DNA from 4 places in the Streptosporangium lutulentum genome. Region 2 is predicted to be linked to each of the others. Evidence: riboswitches for the same ligand, from Rfam matches in the RefSeq annotation. Region 2 holds a riboswitch; each other region holds the start of a gene.

Region 1 (4,205 bases), 5.9 Mb from region 2:
GACGACCACCGTCGCGGCGACCTTGTCCGGCAGGGACTGCTGGTAGGGCTTGTCCACGAACTGCCAGACGAAGGCCAGGATCCAGTACACGTATACGGCGGCGGTGATGATCCACCCGAGGGGGATCCAGGTCAGCAGCAGCGGGCCGAATATGGCCGCGGCCCGCTTGGCGGCCACGCCGGTGGTGAGCCCACCGGGCCCCAGGGTGCCGCCCGACAGGGGAACGACCTTGATGCCCATGGCCAGCTTGCCCAGAGACTGGCCGCCCCTGCGAAGCATGAGGAACTCGTAGCCGATGAACAGCGCACTCATGATCAACGACGTCAGCAGGGCCGCCAGGAAGAAGCCGCTCGCATCCGTCTCGATGCCGGTCCGGAGGTTGAAGTCCGGCCGCGTCACGACGATCGCGGTGATGAGGGCGCCGACCGCGAAGCTGCTCGCGAAGTAGATCAGCCCGTCGATGATGCGGGCCACCAGGCGCTCCCACCACTCCGCGAGCGGAGCGGGGACACCGGGGGGCATCGCGCCCTGGGGCCCGTAACCCGGCTGGCCGTAGGCGGGGGGCTGCTGCCCGTAACCCTGCGGCTGCTGATAACCGGGCTGCTGACCGTAGGCGGGCTGACCGTAGCCGGGAGGCTGGCCGTACCCGGGCTGTCCCTGAGGGGGCTGACCGTAGGCGGGCTGACCGTAAGCAGGCGGCTGACCGTATCCGGGCTGAGGCTGCTGCCCGTAGCCGGGTTGCTCCTGGGAGGGCTGGCCGTAGCCGGGCTGGCCGTAGGCGGGGGGCTGCTGCCCGTAACCCTGCGGCTGCTGATAACCGGGCTGCTGGCCGTAGGCGGGCTGACCGTAGCCGGGAGGCTGGCCGTACCCGGGCTGTCCCTGAGGGGGCTGACCGTAGGCGGGCTGACCGTATCCGGGCTGTCCCTGGGGCGGCTGGCCGTAGGCGGGCGGCTGGCCGTAGGCACCGGTTCCGGGTTGCTGACCGTATCCGGGCTGGGGAGGCTGCTGCCCGTATCCGGGTTGCTCCTGGGAGGGCTGGCCGTAGGCGCCGGTCACGGGCGGCCGGCCGTAGCCGGGCTGGCCGTAGGCGGGAGACTGCTGCCCATAGGGCGACTGCTCCTGGGAGGACTGCTGGTTGTAGGCGGGCTGGCCGTAGTCGGGCTGGGAAGGCTGCTGACCGTGGCCCTGCGGGGTCTGCCCCGGGCCGGTGTCGGGCTGCGCGGTCTCCAATCGGTATCCCACGATCGTCATGTCGGGATCGAATTCGCCAGGGGCTCGATCCGCATCGTGACGTCCATATTCCGGCTGCCCCGAAGGTGTGCGGTCGCGCTCGGGATCATCCTGCGGATATGGCGGCTGTCCGGTGCTCACCGCGTCACCTCACTTAAAACTGCCCATGTGGCATGTGTCAGACTCACACGCTTGATGGTGCACAAGGTATCGATACAGATATCAACAGTCATCTCTCCGCTTCGTCAGCATCGGGGGCGCGGAAGCCGGGCTCCCGTGTCAGATGCAGCAGCATTCGGGTGTTTCCCAAGGTGTTCGGCTTGACGTGCTCCAAATCGAGGAACTCGGCGACACCTTCGTCGTAGGAGGCGAGGAGCTCCGCGTAGACCTCCGGCGCGACGGGCGTGCCCTGGATCTCCCGGAATCCGTGGCGGCCGAAGAAGTCGACCTCGAAGGTGAGGCAGAAGACCCGGCGCAGGCCGAGCTCGCCCGCCGTGCGTATGAGCGCGGAGACGATCCTGTGGCCGATGCCCAGCCCTCGGCAGCCGGGATCGACGGCGACGGTGCGGATCTCGGCGAGATCCTCCCAGAGCACGTGAAGCGCCCCGCAGCCGACGACCGCGCCCGTCCCGTCGGCGGCGACCCAGAACTCCTGGACGTCCTCGTAGAGGGTGACCGTGGCCTTCCTCAGAAGGCGCGGGCCGTCTCCCCCGTAGGTGTCGACGAGCCGCCGGATGGCGCGCACGTCCTGGGTGCGGGCGCGCCGCACCACGATCCCGGCCGTGCCGGCCTCTGACCCCGGACGACTCCGCGCCCCGCGCTCCGCGGCCACGCCTCCGTTCTCGGATTCGGCTCGCCGCTTCCCGGTTTCGACGCCTCGTACGGTCGCCACGGGGGAATGCTCCGTAACCTGCTCCATGACCGATCAGCGTACGTCCTCGGCGTTCTCCAATTACGGCCCACCCTTAACTCGCACCCCACGACCATCACGTGACTCCAGGTAGCGCGCCCATCACGCTGAGCATGGATTGGCGATGATACGTCGGACCTTGTCTTTTTTGCGGTACCGGACCTGCGAAAACCCGCACCAAGGAAGTCCCAAGGGGACATCAAGGCAGCGTAACGCCCATGTTGATCATTATGATATGTGATCTTTCCGTGACATTTCAGTTGTGAAACCTCTACCGAGTTTGCAGTTCTGGTTGAGCAGGAACCTCCAAGTGCACTAATGTCCGTCCTCGTTGTCAGTGATGTAAAAAGCCTGACCCGCCGAATCCCCGAAACGCGGGGAACCGGGGACCCACCCTCGACCACGTCCCCCCGGGGTGAATCCGACGTGCCCCCCACGCACCCGGTAGGGCTGTCTCCGGCCCGAACCCGTCAGCTAACCCGGTAGGCGACCGAGGAGAGGAGCCTGTTGGTGAAGCGCACGCGCGAGCGTGGAGGAAAGCACACGGGCGGCGACGTCCGCCGCCGGGGAAACGTCCCCCGCGGACTCACCCGCCGTATGACGATCACCGGGCTGGCGTTCGCCTGCCTGACCCTCGGCACTCCTCTGCTCGCGGCCACCGCCGATCCGAAACCCAGCCTCCAGGAGCAGGCCAAACAGGTCGAGAAGCTGCACAACGAGATCGGCACGCTCAGCGAGCAGTACAACGGCGAGCGGGTCAAGCTCAAGCAGGCGGAGCGCGCCGCCGAGAGCGCGAAGAAGACCCTCGCCGTCAGCGAGTCAGAGCTGGAGGCCAGGCGGAGCAAGGCCAGCCTCCTCGCGCAGAGCGACTACATGACGGGCGGGATGGGGTCCGCGCTCGCCTTCACCCAGTCGACCGACCCCGACACCTTCCTCGACCAGGCCACCACCAACTACGCCCTCCAGCAGCAGCAGAGCGAGGAGGTCGCCCAGGTCGGCCGGGCGATCGAGGCCGCCGAGCGGGCGCAGGCCGGCGCCAAGGCCAGAACCGCCGAGGTCAAGGACCTGCTCGCTGACATCACCGGCAAGCGGACCAAGATCGAGCGCCTGGTCAAGCGGGTCGAGAGCGACCTGTTCAGCGAGGTGCGCGAGCGGGCCGCCACCACCCGGGGCAACCGGGTGAAGATCAGCGTGCCGATCGTGGGCAGCGGCAAGGCCGCCGAGGCCGCCCGCTGGGCGCTCAGCCAGCAGCTCAAGCCCTACGTGTGGGGAGCCGAGGGCCCCAACTCCTTCGACTGCTCCGGGCTGGTCATGTGGGCCTACCAGAAGGTCGGCATCAGCCTGCCCCACTACACCGGCAACCAGTGGACCGCGGGCACCCACATCTCCAAAGACGAGCTGCGACCGGGCGACCTGGTCTTCTTCTACAACGACCTGCACCACGTCGGGATCTACATCGGCGCGGGCATGATGGTCCACGCGCCCCAGACCGGTGACGTCATCCACGTCTCCACGATCGAGAACCGGCCCTTCGCGGGCGGCGTACGGATCGCCGACTGAAGCGGACCGGGCCACGGGCGGATCGACGCCCCAAGGGCCCGGGACGGGGCTGAGCGGACCCGGAGAGGCTTGAGGCCGCCGGGACGGTCAAGAAGCGTCAGCCCCGGTCGGAGCGGGATACGGCCACGCTGAGGCGATCGGAACGGTCTAGATCAACTGGCGGCGGGCGGCCCAGGCCACCGCTTCGATCGCCGTGGCCACGCCGATGCGGTCGCAGATCCCGCGGAGCCTGCGCCGGACCGTCCGGCCGCTGATGTCGAGGCGGCGTCCCACCCTGTCGACGGTGACACCTTTGGCGAGCTCCGCCAACAGCACGAGATCCTCGTCGCTGAGACCGATATCGCCCATGCCCAGGGGGCTGTCGCCATGGCGTGAGTCCACTTCCGGATAAGCCATCTAGAATCACTCCCCCCTCATAGGTAACCAGGCGTGGACACGCCAGAAATCAATACCGCCCGCCAGGAACGGTAAACGCCTTGTTCAAAGGTCGTCAAGTTCCGCTCTC
Region 2 (4,205 bases):
ACATGAGCGTCGACGCCGAACCGAACACCCCACCACCCGTCCGGGTCCTGCTCGCCGAGGACCAGGTGTTGATCCGCGACAGCCTCAAGGTACTGATCGACACCACACCGGGGCTGGTCACCGTGGGCGAGGCCGGCACCGGCGCCGAAGCGGTGCTCCTGGCCCGCCGGTGCCGGCCCGACGTCGTCCTCATGGACGTGCGCATGCCGGACATGGACGGCATCGAGGCGACCAGGCGTATCTGCGCCGATCCGGCCGGTGCGGGCATCCGCGTCCTGATCCTCACCACGTTCGATCAGGACGAATACGTGTACGCGTCGCTCAGGGCCGGCGCCAGCGGATTCCTCATCAAGAGCGCGACGGCGGCCGAGCTCCTGGCCGCCATCCGGGTCGTCGCCTCCGGCGAAGCGCTGCTCGCGCCCACCGTCACCCGCCGGCTCGTCGCCGAATTCCTGCGACGCCCCCACTCCTTCCCGGCCGCGCGAGACCTCGGCGACATCACCCGGCGTGAGCGCGACGTGCTCACCCTCGTCGGCAGGGGAATGTCCAACTCCGAGATCGCCGAGCACCTGCACCTCACCGTCGGCACGGTCAAGACCCACATCGGCCGCCTCCTGGCCAAACTGCACGCCCGCGACCGGGCCCAGCTCGTCATCGCCGCCTACGAAGGCGGGCTGGTCACCGGCCCGTCGTCACAGTGATCAGCGGGCTCGCCGGTTCCCGGTCGCTGCCGTACGGCTCAGCCCTTACGCAGTCCGAGCGTCTCGGACGCGATCTCCAGCGCGGCCAGGTGCTCGTCGACCGAGCCCAGCCCCGCTTTCATGGTGTTGATGGAAAGGTGGGTGGCGCCGGACTCCCGCCACCGGCGGGCCAGGTCACTCAGTTCCTCCGCACTGCCCGTCCAGCTGGCACGGCCCTCCATGCCGAGCGCTGAGGGGTCGCGTCCCGCCTGCACGGCGGCCTCCTCGATCACCGCCTTGGCCTCGTCCAGCTTCGGGCCCGGAGACATCTGCGGGAACCAGCCGTCGGCCAGCCGCCCGGTGCGGCGGTAGGCCGCGGGTGACTGCGCGCCGAACCAGACGGGGATCGGCCGCTGCACGGGCAGGGGCGCCAGCCCCGCTCCGGTCACCCGGTCGTAGACGCCGTCGAAGGTGACCGACGGCTCGGTCCACAGCCGGCGCATCAACTCGACCTGCTCCTCGATGCGCCTGCCCCGGGTGGTGAAGTCCTGGCCGAGGGCTTCGTACTCGACCTGGTTCCACCCCAGCCCCACGCCCAGCCGAAACCGGCCGTCACTGAGCAGGTCGATCTCCGCCGCCTGCTTGGCCACCAGCGCCGTCTGCCGCTGGGGCAGGATGATGATGGCGGTGACGAGTTCCAGCGAGGTCAGCGCGGCGAGATATCCGAAGAGGACCATCGGTTCGTGGAAGGTGCTCTCCACGTCGTACACCCCTTGCCAGCCCTGGTGCACCGCCGGGTCGGCGCCGACGACGTGGTCGTAGGCCATCAGGTGCCGGAAGCCGAGCTCCTCGACTCCTTGCGCGTAGGCGCGCACCGCACCCACGTCCGGGCCGATCTCGGTCTGGGGAAAGACAACACCGATCCGCATCATGGCTCCTGTCGATCGTCAGGTGAACTCGCGGATCATCATTCCGTGCGCAGCGCCTCTCAACCACATGCGACCCCCTGGCCACCGGTTCGAGCGGAAAGATCTACATCTGGGACGGCGGGGGGTGATGCTCGCTTTTGCCGGTTCAGGCGGTGGGGGGACGGCCGAGACTGCGCAGCTGATCGGGGGTCAACGAGGAGACATCCTGGTCGATGGGCGTTTCGGTGTACTGGTGGATGGTCCAGGTCTTCCAGTCGGCGGGCGGCGGGACGTCGCCCATGGGCACGCCGTAGTAGGCCACCCAGAGGGGGTACTGGGACAGGCCCGCGCCGTAGGTGTTGGCGAAGTTCCAGCTGCTGTAGACCATCGGCTTGACGCCGGTCTTGGCCTGGACCCGGGCAAGCCAGGCCTTGGCCCAGGCGTTGACCTCGCTGACGGACCTGCCGTCGGTGGTCTCCAGATCCAGCACCAGCAGGTCGCCCGGCTTGGCCGGCTGCGAGTTCACCACCGAGAGGAAGAAGTCGGCCTCGGTGATCGGATTGTCGGCGGGGTGACCGAAGTGGTAGGCGCCGCGCACGATGCCCTTCTTCGCCAGTTCCCTCCAGTGCCGGGTGAAGGCCTTGTCGCGGAAGTGCAGTCCCTCGGTGGCCTTGACGATGCCGAATTTGGCCGGACTGGCGTTCCAGTCGTGGTCGGGCTCGTAGTTGGAGACGTCCTGGCCGTAGGTGAGCGCGTCGGCCCGGCCCGGATTGATCGGCGCGGCGAGCGTTTTGGCCGGGGTTTGCACGACACCGCTCAGGGCCTTCACGGAAAGGTCGGAGGCCAGGGCCGGGTGACCGGCGAGAATCGCACCGGTGACAACGGTCGCACTCACCACGGCGGCGAGGGGGCGAGAGAAACGGTATTTCAACATAGGGGGGATCAACTCCTTGCTTCCATGCCGCCTACCGGGTTAGCTGACGGGTTCGGGCGTGGAAGTGCCCTACGCGGTGCCATGTGGAATGGGCCGCGATTCACCCCAGAAGATTGGGTCCCCGGCTCCGTGAATTCACGGACTCGGCGGCCGTGCTCGTTCCGCGTCGGAAACTCCCGCGGCACGAAACACGGTCTCGGTAATGATCAGGGCACCACCCGGCCACGACGTCGCCGAACGTGTATCCCCAAGGACCCGAAGGTAAGCGGTGAGGATCGAATGATGCAAGGCGTCGCCATATTGACCTAACGAAATCCCCTCGAACGCAGGACTTCGATGGTGAATTCTTTACCTCGGTCGAGCGGGTGAGAAGTCCTGCGGGATCCATGCGCAGGTCACGCGGCCAGGTAGATTCCTTATCATTCCGGCCTTGCGTGCCAAGGAGAGAGCCCGTTCAGTAAAGTCGCGATCGATTGAAGGTCGGTTGGGTTCCGTTTTCATACCATGCGTACTTTGCCATTCTCGTGCAAGAAAAGTAAAAAGTACGCAATGCCGTGGACGACGTGGGTGGCCGGCCGCCCGGAGACATCCCAGGGCCGGGCCGCGTCGGCCTCGTTGCGCGCCGCCTCGTGGACGGCCGGTTCGGCCGGGACGCCGGCGAACCGGCCGAGGCCGTCGGGGCCGTGGAAGCGGACGCCCTGCGCCTGCGGGCTGGTGGCGGCGTACCGGGCGGGGAGCGCGCCGCGGTCGACGGTCCGCATGGACAGACCCCGGCGGGAGAATCGATTCTTGGGGAGAGAGGCGCCTGCGGTCCATCGAGTGAACGCGGGTGACGACGGCACTCCCCTCGACGGGGTCGCGGACCGGCACCATGAGGCCGGCGCCCGCCTCGGCCGGGCGTACGGCCGGATCGAGTCCGATGCCGTCGCTCGCCCCGGTCACCACGGCGAGCCTTCCGGCCGGATCGGCTACGGATACGTTCTTGATGACGACCCCCTGGTCAGCGGATCTCCTCGGTCGGGCCGAGGGTCGCGGGCGCCCGCGAGGTGGATCCGTGTCGCGCTTGTCCACGGACTTTCGATCCGCGGACAAGCGCGGCCCACCGGGGGTGCTCCGCCGGTCGAGTACGGGATGCTCTCCCCGGACACCCACACGGGATGAACGTCGACCAGGCCGGCTCCACCGAACGCGGGCCCGTCAAGCTCTTCATGAATCCGGAATGATTTAGCCCGTGTTCGCTGTGATCGCAATTATTCCGGAAGGGTGCGATCTCAGTGAACACGGGCAACCTCTCTCCGCCGTGGGTCTGGATATTTTCCTGATTCCAGGTTCTGCCGCATGCGGTCGACGTGCTTTGACTACATGCCGCACCCAGGCTGGAGGCCAATCTTGATGGGGTGGCTAATCAGAGACCTTAGACGTTTCGCCGTTTTTTCAGTCGTCATCGAAATCGCGGTCACGGTCGCGGTCGCGATCGCGGCCACCGCCATTGACAGTGTTGTTGTTGATATTGACATTGACCCTGCGGACGCTGCGGTGGTGGGAGCGGTGGTGGCAACCGCAGCCGCGGCGCCAACCACAGCCGCCGCCGCATCCTCCGCCCCATCCTCCGACCCAGGTCGTGAAGCCTGCGCTCGTACCTGCGGTGGTGGTGGGAGCGGTGTTGGCGGCTGCGGTGGCCGC
Region 3 (4,205 bases), 800 kb from region 2:
GCGTCGGGCGGTCGGCTCCGAATCGCAGGTGGTCGGCGTTGAGCAGTACGGCGCCGGGGGGCAGCAGGCGCGCCAACTCGGTGTAGACCTCCAGCAACTGGCCGGGAGAGAGCCAGTGCAGCGCCGTGGAGGTCAGCACCGCGTCGAAGCTCCACGCCGAGAGGGCCGACGACCAGCCCGAATGTGCCAGCTCGGATTCGATCACGGTGGCTCGACCGTGTCGCTCCAGGATCGATCGCGCGAGGTGCGCCAGGACCGGATCGTAATCGACGGCCACCGCGCGCGCCTGCGGGAAACGGCTCAGCACTCGATCGGCGATCGATCCGGGTCCGCAGGCCAGGTCGAGCACGGTGAGGTCCGCGGGGCAGTGCAGGCCGAGTACGTCGAGCATCACCTGGAAGCGGTTTTCGCGATGGGCCACGTAGGCGGCCTGCTGCTCTTCCCAGCGTGAGAGCAGGTCGTACGAGGTCGGTGAGGGTGTGGAAGTGGTCATCACGGTCTCCGGGGAGGGAATCGGGTGGGCGGGGTTCGTGTCGAGCGGGCTCATGCCGGGTCGGCTCGGGTCGTATGCCGGGTCAGGTCGGGTCGAGCGGGCTCGTCCTGGGTCAGCCGTAGAGGTCCCGCAGTCCTTCACAGACCTTCTCCACGGCGCTGACGCCCCTGATCGAGGGGTCCACGGCCGATCCGGGCACGACGATGAAGCGGTTGTTCTTGACCACCGTGAGCTGGGAGGCGACGGGATCGGAGCGCAGGAACCTCATCTTGTCCGCGGCGCTGTCACCGTCACCGCCGCGGGTGAGGTCAGCCAGCACGATCACGTCCGGATCGCGCTCGGCGATCTTTTCCCAGCTTCCCTCGGACCACTGCTGGGCGATATCGGAGAAGGCGTTGCCCGCGCCGAGGAACGTGCCGATGGTGTCGGGCAGCCCTCCGCGACCGGCGATGGCCGGCGCCTTGGTCCGGAGCTCCGCATTCGTCGACTTGAGCGCCACGACGTCCCGCATTCACCGTTCGAACACCACAAAGCGCCATGCCCGGCCTTGAGCCCATGACGTTCCGCGCCCTCAAGCGACCGCCGACTCCACGCATGACCCAAAACGCGAACCCCGCCTTCTCGCGCATCGCACAAGAGAAGCGACCGGCATTTCCGGTTCGGGCTTCCGGGCGTCCATTCGGATCGTCGATATCGGCAGGACAATGGGCGCCCTGTCAGACACGAGTCGCCTGATACGCGTGGGACAGGTGCGAAACCGGACGCGTCACGCGTGATCGCCCATACCCTCACATTGGGGCGGGGATGCAGGTCAAAGGTAAAAAATCCGCGCCTCGACCCTATTGCGGTCAGAACTTTACTCGATACTGTGTTCTAAAGATTTCGATCATGGACAACGGCCCCCGACCGGCCCCGATTCGGTGCCGCCACAACCTCGAATCAATGATCCACAAATCGACGGCGAGGCTTGGAATCGCCATGAAAATAGGCTTTTCCGAACTTTGAGGCGGCTACCGCCCGTTCCGCCGCCAACGGACACGCCCACCGCCGGACGGCCATGAATCCGGGCCTTGATCGAGCCGGAAAAGCCGCTCTTCCTTTACCCGTTTTCAGGCGTAGTACCAAGCCAAGGCAATGTGTGGCATTTGTATTCGTCTGTCTGGTTGGCGTAGGTTCGTCTCATTCGAGGTCAATGCCTGAGCCTTTTAGGACCCGAGCATTGCCACCACATTGCCCGACCGCACTCACCTGCGCGGATCCTTCACACAGGTGAGCACGGCCGCCGAATCCGCGCAGTCAGCGGAACCGGGGAACCACGTTTCTGGGGTGAATCAACGCGTTCGCGCGTCGTAGGGCACTTCCCAGCCCGAACCCGTCAGCTAACCCGGTAGGCGGAATGGAAGCGACGCAAGGAGTCGAACCCCCGCATGACCAAGCATCGCCTTATCCCCACCCTCCGCTTCACCCACGTGGCCCGCGTCCTCGCAGGCGTATCGATCGCCATCGCCGGGGGGACCATCGCGGCCTCCCCCGCCCTGGCCGAGCCCCCCAACTCCAGCGCCCTCAAGCCCACCTCCTCCGAGATCGTCAGGCCTACCCTGTCCCGCCTCCAGATCGAGGCGGAGCAGCTCCCCAAGGTCTCCGCCCAGCAGGTCCTGAGCATCGCCGAGAAGCAGATCGGCATCAGAGAGAACGCCCGGGGCGGTGGAACCAAGTTCCAGTCCTGGTACGAGTCCTCCCCGCGAGGCAGGGAGACCGTCGCCCGCGACGGCGGTAGCGTGCAGGACTACGCGAACGCCCCCTGGTGCGCGATGTTCGTCTCCTGGGTCGGCGAGCAGGCCGGCATCCGTCCCGCCATGGGCTGGGACGCCTACACCGTCACCTACGCCAAGTGGTTCAAGGACAACCACCGCTGGGGCAACGTCGCGGAGCCCGGCGCCGTCGTCTTCTACGACTGGAACGGCAGCAAGGACATCGACGGCATCGACCATGTCGGCCTCGTGAAGAAGGACAACGGCAACGGCACGATCACCACGATCGAGGGCAACACCGGCAACGGCGTGGTCGAGCAGCGCATCCGGCCCAAGTCCCAGGTCGTCGGCTACGGCTACCCGCTCTACACCGCCTGATCCCCTCAGGCACCGACCAAGGAGCGCGGCTCGAATCGAGCCGCGCTCCTTCTCGCCGCCCCTTCTTCGCCGCCGCCCCTTTCGCCGCCCCTCCTTCTTCGCCGCCGCCCCTTTCGCCGCCCCTCCTTCGACGCCCCCCTCCTTCGATCTTCTTCGGCGTCCTCCGCCTCGCGTGACCCCGCGGCCCTCCGCCTCCCGGAACCCCGCTCCGATCGGCGTGAGGCGCGGCGGAGCCATGAAAGATTCACGGAGCGGCTACGAATATGACCACGAAATCATCACGAAGAGGACACAGAAAGGTCGCGGCGCCGAGGGGTGACACGCGCCGCACGAGCCCGGAAGGGTGGGCGCGGACGGGACCCCTCACCCCTCCTCACCTGCAAAATGTCCTAACTGTATGTGCATGAGATGGGAGCGCTCCCAACTGTCCTGCTGAGAGCTTTGTCTGCTTCATGCCAGTTAGTCACCCGCAAACCGGCTAGATGTAACGGTTGAGTTTCGGCATATTGACGTCCAGGTTGCCTATCGTCCACTCTTCGTGGGAGCGCTCCCAAAGCATACCGAGGAACCGCCGCGTCGCAGGCCGAGTTTCGGGGGCCGGCCTCGCGTTGCCACCTCCCACTGATTCGGGCGACCACCTGAGAGGGGTCCGGAATGTTGAACAACACGCGACATGGCAAACTCGCCGCAGTCGCAGTCATGGCGGCCACCGCCCTGGCGATTACCTCCTGCGGTTCGAGTGAGTCCCCCGCACCCGCCGCGAACGCCGGCGGCTCCTCGGCCGCGGCCGAGCCGGTGACCATCACCGTGCACACCTTCGGCGGCGGCGAGAACTTCGGCTACGACAAGGCCGTGGAAACCTGGAACGCGGCGCACCCGAACATCCAGGTCAAGTACCAGAACCTGACCGACCGCTTTGAGGACGTCTACCTGCCCCAACTGCTCCAGCGCCTGCAGGCCGGCAGCGGCGCGGCCGACATCATCGCCGTGGACGAGGGCGCGATGGGCCTCATGAAGGCCCGTCCGCAGTTCTTCACCGACCTCGCCGAGTACGGCCTGGAGAGCCGCAAGGCCGACTTCCCCGCGGCGAAGTGGGACAACGGCATCAACGCCGACAACAAGCTGTTCGCCCTCGGCACCGACATCGGTGGCATGACCATGTGCTACCGCACGGACCTGTTCGAAAAGGCCGGTCTGCCCACCGAGCGCGAGGAGGTCGGCAAGCTCTGGCCCGACTGGAGCGCGTTCATGGAGATCGGCAAGAAGTTCCAGGCCGCCAACCCCGGCAAGTCCGACCCCAAGTTCCTCGACGGCCCGAACACGCTCTACAACGTGATCCTGTCGCAGGAGGCGCCGAAGAACGGCAACGTCGCCTACTTCGACAAGAGCAACCAGCTCGTCCTCGAGACCAACCCCGCCATCAAGACCTCCTTCGACCTGGTGAAGAGCTTCAGCGAGGCGGGCCTGACCGCCAAGCTCGCCTCCTTCACCCCGCCGTGGAACGCCGCCATCAAGAAGGGCGCCTTCGCCACCATGGGCTGCCCGGCCTGGATGCTCGGCGTGGTCTCCGGTGCGGCCGGTGA
Region 4 (4,205 bases), 8.1 Mb from region 2:
GGATCTACGCCACCTACGCGGCGGCCGTGCGCGAGGAATACTCCTTCGTGCCGGACGACGCCTTCAGAGCCGGCAGGGCCGCCGTGCTGCGCTCCCTGCTCGACCTTCCGGCGATCTTCCGCATCGCCGATCTGGAGGCGGCGGCGAGGGCCAACATCCACTCTGAGCTTGAGCAACTGTGAGTGGGTATTCACCAGGATCAAACATCGAGACCTTATTTGCCTGTGATAATTTGGTGGAATCTGGTGAATTAAGGAGTGGTTCATGCTTGCCCAGCAGCGGCAGCAGGCGATCCTGGAGCGAGTGCGCAGCAGCGGTGGGGTGAGGGTCGCCGACCTGGTGCGAGAGCTCGGCGTCTCAGATATGACGATCCGGCGGGACCTGGAGGTGCTCGCCGAGCGCGGGCTGGTGGAGAAGGTCCACGGCGGCGCCACCGCGGCCGGGCCCGGTTCGACCGAGGAGCCCGGATTCGCCGCCAAGTCGGTACGCCAGCAGCTGGAGAAGGAGTCGATCGCCCAGCAGGCCGCGCAGCTCGTCCGGCCCGGCACGGCCATCGCGCTCTCCGCCGGGACCACGACCTGGACACTGGCCCACTTCGTGGTCGACGTGCCCGAACTGACCGTGATCACCAACTCGATCAGGATCGCCGACGTCTTCCACCGTTCTTCCCGGGCGGACCGCACGGTCGTGCTGACCGGCGGGGTGCGCACTCCCTCCGACGCGCTGGTCGGCCCGGTCGCCGTGTCGGCGGTCCGCAGGCTCCACGTCGACACCCTGTTCCTCGGCGTGCACGGGATGAGCGTCCGCGCCGGTTTCACCACGCCCAACCTGCTGGAGGCGGAGACGAACCGCGAGCTGGTCGCCGCCGCGCACCGCCTGGTGGTTCTCGCCGACCACACCAAGTGGGGCACGGTCGGGATCAGCACGATCGCCGAGCTGACCGAGGCCCATGTGGTGATCTCCGACTCCGGCCTGTCCGGCGAGGCCCACGAGGAGCTCACCTCAAGGGTGGGCGAGCTGATCATCACCAACCCACAGCCGGAGAGCGAGACCCTGAGCAGATGAAGCGCACGATCACCCACCTGGCCGACGGGCGGGAGCTGTTCTACTTCGACCTGCGGGACGACGAGGACCGCAGTGCGGCCGACGAGCGCGACCTGCCGCCGCGCCCGCCGGCCTCCGAACTGCGCTACGACCCGCTCACCGAGGAGTGGATCGCGGTGGCCGGCCACCGCCAGAGCCGCACCTTCCTGCCCCCGGCCAGCGAGTGCCCGCTCTGCCCGTCCACCCCCGGCCACCCCACCGAGATCCCCGCGTCCTCCTACGACGTCGCCGTCTTCGAGAACCGGTTCCCCTCCTTCTCCGCCCAGCCGGGCGAATACGAGCAGGTCGGCGGGTTGAGCGAGGTCCGCCCGGGGGTCGGCCGCTGCGAGGTGGTCTGCTTCACCTCCGACCACGACTCCTCCTTCTCCGCGCTCTCCCCCGAGCAGGTCGAGCTGGTCATGGAGGCCTGGATCGACCGTACGGCGGAGCTGTCGGCGATGCCGGGCGTGGAGCAGGTGTTCTGCTTCGAGAACCGGGGACCGGAGATCGGCATCACCCTGGCCCACCCCCACGGCCAGATCTACGCCTACCCCTACGTGACCCCGCGCACCAAGCTGACCCTCGGCGCGGCCGAGCGCCACCGGGAGCGGACCGGCGGCAACCTGTTCGCCGACGTGCTCGCCGCGGAGCGGGAGGCCAAGATCCGGGTGGTCGCGTCGAACGAGCACTGGACGGCCTTCGTCCCGGCCGCGGCGCGCTGGCCCGTGGAGGTCCACCTCTACCCGCACCGCCGGGTCCCCGACCTGCTCGCGCTGGAGCCCTCCGAACGCGCGGCCTTCGGCCCGCTCTACACGGAGGTGCTCCGCCGGCTGGACGGGCTGTTCGGCGTGCCCATGCCGTACATCGCCGCCTGGCACCAGGCGCCGGTCAACGTCGGCCGGGATCTGTCGTACGCGCACCTGGAGCTGTTCAGCATCCGCAGGGCACCGGACAAGCTGAAATATCTCGCCGGGTCGGAATCCGCCATGGGCGCCTTCGTGAACGACGTCCTGCCCGAGCACACGGCGCATCTCCTGCGCTCCGTTATCACGGACTGATCACCGCTTGGTATCGGGATGGAGTCGCATGACCACTCCTTTACTACTACTATCCTTCCAACATCAGCTGTAGCAGTTGATATGCCCAATCCCGGGCGCCTTGCCCGGGAGCCGGGGAACCACCGCACCTGGGGTGAATCCACTTCGGTGGAAGGGCTTCCTCCAGCCCGAACCCGTCAGCTAACCCGGTCGGCGTAAGGAGAAGAAGGAGGGTCGTGGCGGCTCTTTCCCCCACGTTCCGTCGTCATGCGGCTTTGACCCTGTGCCTGACCTCGGCCACCACGTTCACCCTCGGCGCCTCGACCGCGGGAAACGCGGCCCCCAAGCCGACCGAGGCCGAACTGCGGGCCGATCTGGCCAAGCTGGGCAAGAAGGTCGACAAGCTCATCGAGACCTACGCGGCCAAGCGGGAGTCTCTCGAGAAGGCGCAGAAGGCCGAGGCCGTCGCCAAGACGAATCTGCGCAAGGCGGAGGAGACCTACGCCGAAGCCGAGAAGGAAGTCGACTCGATAGCCCAGATCCGCTATCAGAGCAACGCCGGAAGCCTGCCCGCGATGCTGTTCTCCCCCGACATGAGCGGCGCGGCGATGCTGGAGCAGCTCACCGCCCAGCAGAGCGCCCACCTGCAGGATTTCGCGGGCAGCCTGACCCGCAGGAAGCAGGCGGCCCAGAAGGCGGCCCAGCTCACCGACGACATCGGCGAGGAGGCCAAGGAGGTGGAGGCGCAGCGCAAGGACGCCGAGGACCTGATCGACGACATCAAGGACAAGCTCGACCAGCTCGTCCCCCTCGGCTCCGGCCGCCTCGCCAACGGAAGCTGGGCCCCCCAGCTCCCCACCGGCGGCGACAACATCACCGACCGCACCAGGATCATGCGCGAGGCCGTCCAGAAGCGGTTCAACCTTCCCTACGCGGTCGGCTGCTACCGGGCCGCGAACGACGGCGGCGAACATCCGCTCGGCCGTGCCTGCGACTTCATGATGAGCACCGGCGGTTCCATGCCCTCGGCGGCCCATGTCAGGCTCGGCGACGAGATCGCCGCCTGGGCCATCAAGAACAAGGCCAAGCTCGGCGTCAAATACGTGATCTGGCGACAGCGCATCAACCACGGCTCCGGCTGGACCACCATGTCCAACCGCGGCGGAGTGACCGCCAACCACTTCGACCACCCGCACATCTCGATGTACTAGCACTCCGGCTTGAGGCGGTTCCGTCCCCACTGGCATGACGATGCTGCCCCGTCGCTCGACCAGGTTCCATCGCCGATCACCGCCAGGCCTCGCCGAAGGTACGTCAGGTGACGAAACCCCGGGCCGGCTGATCGCGGCGACGGACGGAACGCGCGTATGCACGGTGACACGACATCGTCCCCGCCCCACGCGAACGTGAGACGGGGACGATGTCAGAAGGTCACCTCAGACGTGCCGTCGCGGAGGACAGGCCGCCGCGAACGCTGACGGCGTTCACCTTCACCGTGTCGGTGTCGCCCTTGGTCACCCGGAGCGTCACCTTCCGTGCCTTCCCGCCGTCCAGGTAGAACTCGGGAGCCTCACCGACGACCCTCGCACCGTCGACCTCGACGGTGTCAGGGGCGACGATCTTGATCTCCTTCGCCTGCTCCAGCGCGGTGGGGATGCGGCCCGTGTTCGTGACGGTGGCCGCGATCTCGTGGGTCGCACCGTCACTCTGGCCGCGCCTGAGCGGCTTCACCTCCACCTGCGAGAGCTTCACCTGCGGAAGCGACTCGGACAGGTAGAGGTTGAAGCGCGCCTGGTTCATGGCCCACTGACCGATCAGATCCGCGGACGGGTTCTGCGACCAGAACTTGGGGTTGATCCCGCCGACCTCGACCTTGCCCAGCGTGGGGTGCTGGATCGTGGTCCACGGCAGGAAGCAGTTGGTACGGCCGTTCTCGGCGCACCACCGTGAACGCTCCCAGTCGGCGAACCTGTCGTCGTTGTCGTAGTCCTTGAAGTCGCCGCCGTTCCACAGCTCGTCGCCGTACCAGATCGAGCCGTACTGGAAGTAGCCGAAGTCGGGCCCGTGACCGAACAGCGGCTCGGG

Evidence for each region. Region 2 has a riboswitch for cyclic di-AMP ahead of J2853_RS09095 (glycoside hydrolase family 25 protein). Riboswitches for the same ligand answer to the same signal wherever they lie in the genome.
Region 1: linked by a shared signal. The riboswitch ahead of J2853_RS36440 (C40 family peptidase) and the one ahead of J2853_RS09095 (glycoside hydrolase family 25 protein) in region 2 are both predicted to bind cyclic di-AMP.
Region 3: linked by a shared signal. The riboswitch ahead of J2853_RS05555 (CHAP domain-containing protein) and the one ahead of J2853_RS09095 (glycoside hydrolase family 25 protein) in region 2 are both predicted to bind cyclic di-AMP.
Region 4: linked by a shared signal. The riboswitch ahead of J2853_RS46095 (coiled-coil domain-containing protein) and the one ahead of J2853_RS09095 (glycoside hydrolase family 25 protein) in region 2 are both predicted to bind cyclic di-AMP.

Annotation. Positions count from the first base shown of each region.
Region 1 is NZ_JAUSQU010000001.1:8,087,064-8,091,268, reverse strand. Features, by position in the region: gene J2853_RS36450 (RDD family protein) at 1-1,251, opposite strand, end outside; gene J2853_RS36445 (amino-acid N-acetyltransferase) at 1,460-2,002, opposite strand; cyclic di-AMP (ydaO/yuaA leader) riboswitch at 2,488-2,645, shown strand; gene J2853_RS36440 (C40 family peptidase) at 2,651-3,700, shown strand; gene J2853_RS36435 (helix-turn-helix domain-containing protein) at 3,848-4,096, opposite strand.
Region 2 is NZ_JAUSQU010000001.1:2,144,955-2,149,159, forward strand. Features, by position in the region: gene J2853_RS09080 (histidine kinase) at 1-6, shown strand, start outside; gene J2853_RS09085 (response regulator) at 3-701, shown strand; gene J2853_RS09090 (LLM class F420-dependent oxidoreductase) at 740-1,609, opposite strand; gene J2853_RS09095 (glycoside hydrolase family 25 protein) at 1,755-2,522, opposite strand; cyclic di-AMP (ydaO/yuaA leader) riboswitch at 2,536-2,681, opposite strand; gene J2853_RS09100 (hypothetical protein) at 3,020-3,283, opposite strand; gene J2853_RS09105 (hypothetical protein) at 3,957-4,205, opposite strand, start outside.
Region 3 is NZ_JAUSQU010000001.1:1,343,449-1,347,653, reverse strand. Features, by position in the region: gene J2853_RS05565 (class I SAM-dependent methyltransferase) at 1-493, opposite strand, end outside; gene J2853_RS05560 (ABC transporter substrate-binding protein) at 606-1,004, opposite strand; cyclic di-AMP (ydaO/yuaA leader) riboswitch at 1,764-1,902, shown strand; gene J2853_RS05555 (CHAP domain-containing protein) at 1,921-2,622, shown strand; gene J2853_RS05550 (ABC transporter substrate-binding protein) at 3,277-4,205, shown strand, end outside.
Region 4 is NZ_JAUSQU010000001.1:10,248,950-10,253,154, reverse strand. Features, by position in the region: gene J2853_RS46110 (HD domain-containing protein) at 1-182, shown strand, start outside; gene J2853_RS46105 (DeoR/GlpR family DNA-binding transcription regulator) at 265-1,065, shown strand; gene galT (galactose-1-phosphate uridylyltransferase) at 1,062-2,141, shown strand; cyclic di-AMP (ydaO/yuaA leader) riboswitch at 2,214-2,350, shown strand; gene J2853_RS46095 (coiled-coil domain-containing protein) at 2,357-3,331, shown strand; gene J2853_RS46090 (M14 family metallopeptidase) at 3,552-4,205, opposite strand, start outside.